Acetoanaerobium sticklandii: one gene and its partner. Each later gene encodes a partner of the first gene's protein in a complex. Links are inferred from orthologs where the notes say so. Each region holds a gene or a part of one and is shown on either strand. Other genes may lie near its edges.

Region 1 (3,259 bases):
CCTTTTTCAAAGAATCAGCTTATGCAGCTTCTAGATTTAGCACAGCAAGGCAACGAACAGCTTATGAAAATTCAAAGAAGAGCGATTGGAGAGCCTATATCCTCACTGATTTCTCCAAGACCAAAGCAAGAAATGGTAATTGCTTCATCTAACAGCCATAAGATTGAAGAAATAGGTAGCATACTTGCTGATTTTGGCATTGAGCTTTTGTCTTTAAAGGATGTTGGGCTAGAAGGTTTAGAAATAGAAGAAACTGGCTCTACCTTCGAGGAAAATGCAATTATAAAAGCAAAGGAAGTAATGAAACTCACTGGGAAAGCTGCAATAGCTGACGATTCTGGTCTTATGGTGGATGTACTGGGCGGAAGGCCAGGGGTTTACTCAGCTAGATTTTCTGGTGAAGGAGCAACTGATGAGAAAAACAATGAAAAGCTGTTAGGGCTTTTAAAAGGGTATGATTTAGACAGTAGAACAGCTAAGTTCGTATCTGCAATTGCAGTTGTATATCCGGATTCTAGGCAGTACATAGCAAAGGGAATCTGCAAAGGACTTATAGGATTTGAGGGCAAAGGAGATATGGGATTCGGCTATGACCCTTTGTTTACTCCTGATGCCTTAGATAAAACTTTTGCTCAGCTTACAAAAGAAGAAAAAAATAAAATAAGCCATAGAGCGAAATCTCTTGAAGAAATGAAAAAGATATTAAATGAAATCTTATAAAATATATGATATAATATTTAAGTTGAAATTAAGAGAGAAAGCTATCAATAAATTAGGAGGAATAGAATGAGCAGTGAAATTTTAAAAAAAGAAAATAGCGTTGTTACGCTGAAGCTCACTATAGATGCACAGAGCTTTGATAAGGCATGTAAAGATGCTTACAATAAAAACAAAACTAAATTCAACGTTCAAGGATTTAGAAAAGGTAAAGCTCCAATGAGCATAGTTGAGAAATTCTATGGAGAGGGAGTATTCTTTGAGGATGCTGTAAATACACTTTTCCCAGATGCATTTGAAGTAGCTGTAAAAGAGCATGATTTAGATACAGTAGCTAGACCTGAAATCGATGTAGAAGAAATCGGTAAAGGAAAGAACCTAGTTATCATAGCTGACGTAGCTGTTAAACCTGAAATCTCTCTTGGAGAGTATAAAAACTTAACTGTAGAAAAACCTGATTCAGAAGTTTCTGATGAAGAAGTTGAAAAAGAAATCGAAGCAATGAGAGAGCAAAATGCTAGATTTGTTACTGTTGAAGATAGAGAAGTTAAGGAAAAAGATATGCTATTAATCGACTTCAATGGAAAAGTTGATGGAGTTGAGTTTGAAGGCGGACAAGCTGAAAACTACTCAATAATAGTAGGTTCAGATACATTTATTCCTGGCTTTGAAGAGCAATTAATAGGAATGAAGCTAAACGAAGAAAAAGATTTAAGTGTTAAATTCCCAGAGGAATATCATGCTGAAAATCTTGCTGGCAAAGATGCTATATTTACTGTAAAAGTAAATGAAATAAAAGAAAAAGAGCTTCCAGAGTTAGATGATGAGTTTGCTAAAGATGTAAGCGAATTCGATACTTTAGAAGATTTAAAAGCTGATGCAAAAGCAAAGCTTCAAAAAACTAAAGATGAATATGCTGATAGAGAAATAGAAAATAAATTAGTTAAGATGGCTGCTGAGAATGCGACTGTTGAAATTCCAGAAGCTATGATTGACTCTCAAGTTGAGAATATGGTTTACGATTTTGAATATCAATTAAAATACCAAGGCCTTGATTTAGAGAACTACCTAAAGTTCACTAACATGAGCATTGAAGGATTAAAGGAGCAAATGCGTCCTGATGCAAAATCAAGAGTACTAAACAGCTTAGTAATAGAGGCTATATCTAAATCAGAAAACATTGAGTCAACTGAAGAAGATTTAGAACAAGAACTGGCTAAAATGGCTGAAAGCTACAAAATGGAAGTAGATAAATTAAAATCTACATTAAGACCATCTGATATGGATTATATCAAAGATACTGTTGTTGCTAGAAAAACAGTTGAATTCATAAAAGGAAATGCAAACCTACAGTAGCCATTTTGGCTACTGTAATTTTTTTAAGTAGACTTTAGTTTTAGTTTTTAGTTTTATTTGTCCTTATTAGGGTATAATAGTTCCTAGGAAATGTAAAAACAATCTTGTAGTTTATGACTATAACATATACAATAAAAGGAGGATTTAAAGTGGCATACGTACCAATAGTAATCGAACAAACAGGAAGAGGAGAAAGAAGTTACGATATATATTCTAGATTATTAAAAGATAGGATAATATTTTTAGGAGATCAGGTTAATGATCATACAGCATCGTTAATCGTTGCTCAGTTGCTTCATTTAGAATCAGAAGATCCAGATAAGGATATCTTCCTTTATATCAATTCACCAGGAGGAAGTATAACAGCTGGGATGGCAATTTATGACACTATGCAGTACATCAAGCCAGATGTAGCTACGATTTGCGTAGGTATGGCAGCTTCTATGGGAGCTTTCTTACTAACTGCAGGAGCTAAAGGCAAGAGATTTGCTCTTCCAAACAGTGAAATTATGATTCACCAGCCACTAGGTGGGACTCAAGGACAAGCAACAGATATAAAAATTCATGCAGAGAGAATTATCAGAATGAGAAATAAATTAAACGAAATTATGGCTGATAGAAGTGGACAACCTTTAGAGAAAATCGAAAGAGATACAGAAAGAGATTTCTTTATGTCTTCGACTGAGGCTAAAGAATATGGACTTATTGACGAGGTATTAGAGAAGAGACCTTAGTCAAAAATTTTAAAAGAGGTGTAGTTAATGTCGAGATTTGATGAAAAGAAGCAGCTTAGATGCTCCTTCTGTGGTAAGAGCCAAGAGCAGGTTAAAAGACTGATTGCTGGTCCTAATGTGTACATCTGTGACGAGTGCGTTGAGCTTTGCCAAGAAATAATTAAAGAAGAATTCGAGGAAATAATCGATACAGAAATCACAGGATTACCAAAACCGAAGGAAATCAAGGATTACTTGGATGAGTATGTAATAGGCCAAGATGATGCGAAGAAGACTTTAGCTGTTGCTGTTTACAATCACTATAAGCGTATATACGCTGTAGATGGCAAGGCAAAGGATATAGAGCTTCAAAAGAGTAATATTCTCATGCTTGGACCTACTGGTTCAGGAAAGACCCTTCTTGCTCAGACTCTTGCAAAGATGCTTAACGTTCCCTTTGCGATGGCTGATGC
Region 2 (3,076 bases), 1.6 Mb from region 1 along the record:
TATCCAGCTCCTGGCTCTTGAGGGAACATTCTAATTTTAACATGACCGTACTGACCACGTCCACCAGACTGTTTAGCATATTTGTGTTCAATATCAACAGGGTTCTTAATTGTTTCACGATAAGCAACCTGAGGTGCTCCAACATTAGCTTCTACTTTGAATTCTCTAAGCAGACGGTCAACGATGATTTCAAGGTGAAGCTCACCCATACCACCGATAATAGTCTGTCCAGTTTCTTCATCAGTACGAACTCTAAATGTAGGATCCTCTTCTGAAAGTCTTTGAAGTGCCACACCCATTTTTTCCTGAGCAGCTTTTGATTTTGGCTCAATAGCTACGTGGATAACTGGTTCTGGGAATTCCATAGACTCAAGAATAATTGGGTGGTCTGGATCACAAAGAGTATCACCAGTTGTAGTGTCCTTAAGACCTACAGCAGATGCGATATCTCCAGCATATACTTCAGAGATTTCTTCTCTTGTGTTAGCATGCATCTGAAGGATACGTCCAATTCTTTCTTTTTTATTCTTAGTAGAGTTGATTACATAAGAACCAGATTTAAGTACTCCTGAATAAACTCTAAAGAAAGCAAGCTTTCCAACAAATGGGTCAGCCATGATTTTAAATGCAAGAGCTGCAAAAGGTTCTTCATCTGAAGAGTGTCTTTCTGCTTCTTCTCCATCTAGAAGTAATCCTTTAATAGCTGGAATATCAAGTGGAGATGGCATATAATCAATAACTGCATCTAGAACTAGCTGAACACCTTTATTTCTGTAAGCTGTTCCACAGAATACTGGATTAACTTCACAAGCAATTACACCTTTTCTAAGTGCAACCTTAAGCTCTTCTACAGAGATTTCTTCTCCTTCAAGGAACTTCATTGTTAAGTCTTCATCTAACTCAGCTATAGTTTCTACCATTTTTTCTCTGTATTCTTCTGCTAGAGCTTTCATATCTTCTGGGATTTCAACTATGTCAACTTCTTGACCTTTGTCATCCTTATACATATAAGCCTTCATAATCATAAGGTCGATTATTCCAGTAAATGTATCTTCAGCTCCTATAGGAAGATGTAGAGCTACTGCATTAGCTCCTAATCTATCTTTCATCATTTGAACAACTCTTAAAAAGTCTGCTCCTATGATATCCATTTTATTAACGAACGCAATTCTTGGAACGTTATAGTTATTTGCTTGTCTCCAAACATTCTCAGATTGTGGCTCAACTCCGCCTTTCGCACAAAATACAGCTACAGCTCCATCTAGAACTCTAAGAGATCTTTCAACCTCAACTGTAAAATCTACGTGGCCCGGAGTATCTATAATGTTAATTCTATGATCTTTCCACTCAGCAGTTGTAGCAGCAGAAGTAATTGTTATACCTCTTTCTTTTTCCTGCTCCATCCAGTCCATTTGAGAAGCTCCTTCGTGAGTCTCTCCAATTTTATGGGTTTTTCCTGTGTAGAATAGAATTCTCTCTGTCGTGGTAGTCTTACCCGCATCTATGTGGGCCATGATACCAATATTTCTAGTTCTTTCTAAAGGGAACTTTCTTGACACGTATTACACTCCTTTCTGGCAAAACGAATACTATTTTACCAACGATAGTGAGCAAATGCTCTATTTGCGTCTGCCATTTTGTGGGTGTCTTCTTTCTTCTTAACTGAAGCCCCTGTACCGTTAGCTGCATCCATAATTTCTTTTGCTAGCTTATCAGTCATACCTTTTTCGCCTCTAAGTCTAGTGTATTTCACTAACCATCTAAGTCCTAGAGTTTCTCTTCTATCAGGTCTAACTTCTATTGGCACCTGGTAGTTAGCTCCACCAACTCTTCTAGCTTTTACTTCAAGTACTGGCATGATATTATTCATAGCTTTGTCAAAAACCTCTAATGGATCTTCACCAGTCTTTTCTTTTATAATATCAAACGCACCATATACAATCTTTTGTGATGTACCTTTTTTTCCATCTAGCATAACTTTATTTATTAATTTTGTCACAACCTTGCTTGCGTACATAGGGTCTGGCAAAATTTCTCTCTTTGGAACATTACCTTTTCTTGGCACTATACTTCCCTCCTTAATAATCTAATTTATTAGATCATCGGTACTCGACATAAGCTGTTTCTATGTCGCGGGCGCCTGTTATATATATAATAAACGCACCGAACAATACTCAACTATTTCTTAGCAGCTTTTGGTTTCTTTGCACCGTACTTTGATCTTGCTTGCATTCTCTTGTCTACTCCTGATGTATCTAGCGTTCCTCTCACAATGTGATAACGAACTCCTGGTAAGTCTTTAACTCTTCCTCCTCTGATTAGAACAACACTATGCTCTTGCAGATTGTGTCCTTCTCCTGGGATATAAGCTGAAACTTCCATTTGATTTGTCAGTCTAACTCTGGCAACTTTTCTTAACGCTGAGTTAGGTTTTTTAGGAGTAACAGTCTTTACTGACGTACAAACTCCTCTTTTTTGTGGAGCAGATATCTCTGTTCCTTTTTTTCTAAGAGAGTTAAATCCTCTTTGAAGAGCTGGAGCTGTAGATTTTTTTTCTACTTCTTCTCTTCCCTTACGAATTAACTGACTAATGGTTGGCATTCGCGCACCTCCTTTTAAATTATTTGTTTTTTTGCACAGCCAACTGCTTTGAGTATTGCTACCGTCGCTAAAGAATTCATATGTAAATTCAAAAGCCTCTAATAGCTTGGTTTTAAAAAATCATTTGACCAGTGTAATGAAATTAGCAGTCCCCTTAAGGAGTCTGCTAATTTACACACTGTTATATTTTACCACCAGGTTTGGTAGTAGTCAACATATTTAATCTACAAAATTCTCTATTTTTTGCTCTTTAGCGTCTGGCTTAACCATATCAGGAGTAGAAATTTCTATAGTCTTATATCTTTTCATGCCTGTACCTGCTGGAATAAGCTTTCCGATAATAACATTTTCTTTTAGTCCAATTAGATTGTCTTTCTTGCCTTTTATAGCTGCCTCAGTAAGAACTCTAGTAGTTTCCTGGAATGATGCCGCTGACAAGAATGATTCTGTCGCAAGAGATGCTTTAGTTATACCA

What was found.
Region 2: the proteins of tig (region 1) and rpsG are in contact, whole or in part, in a crystal structure (PDB 3GTY), measured with the Thermotoga maritima proteins. The link is inferred for Acetoanaerobium sticklandii from one-to-one orthologs. Residues at the interface, in WP_004081061.1 of Thermotoga maritima: Glu122, Val124, Val129, Leu130, Tyr133, Glu188, Gly259, Ile262, Tyr263, Glu266, Ser270, Glu273, Gln274, Glu277, Arg308, Gln311, Ile312, Ser315, Tyr316, Glu325, Arg329, Arg336, Leu363, Phe366, Trp367, Arg373, Leu377, Arg381, Leu384, Glu387; in WP_004081843.1 of Thermotoga maritima: Lys34, Lys52, Lys55, Glu59, Arg62, Gln63, Glu66, Asn67, Lys69, Val71, Arg95, Ala109, Lys110, Lys111, Gly112, Arg113, Pro114, Glu117, Glu121, Ile124, Ala125, Tyr127, Asn128, Asn129, Thr130, Gly131, Lys135, Asp139, Arg142, Met143.

The regions. Positions count from the first base shown.
Region 1 is NC_014614.1:705,520-708,778, forward strand. Bases 1-2,929 are described here. They hold tig (trigger factor), read left to right. Parts: upstream 1-786; coding sequence 787-2,073; downstream 2,074-2,929. Other genes in these bases: rph (ribonuclease PH), read left to right, coding at 1-720; clpP (ATP-dependent Clp endopeptidase proteolytic subunit ClpP), read left to right, coding at 2,223-2,807; clpX (ATP-dependent Clp protease ATP-binding subunit ClpX), read left to right, coding at 2,835-2,929. In the rest of the region: more of clpX, read left to right, coding at 2,930-3,259. UniProt on the Bacillus subtilis protein: Involved in protein export. Acts as a chaperone by maintaining the newly synthesized protein in an open conformation. Functions as a peptidyl-prolyl cis-trans isomerase.
Region 2 is NC_014614.1:2,316,473-2,319,548, forward strand. Bases 331-3,076 are described here. They hold rpsG (30S ribosomal protein S7), read right to left. Parts: upstream 2,066-3,076; coding sequence 1,595-2,065; downstream 331-1,594. Other genes in these bases: fusA (elongation factor G), read right to left, coding at 331-1,559; rpsL (30S ribosomal protein S12), read right to left, coding at 2,179-2,601; rpoC (DNA-directed RNA polymerase subunit beta'), read right to left, coding at 2,821-3,076. Also shown: more of fusA, read right to left, coding at 1-330.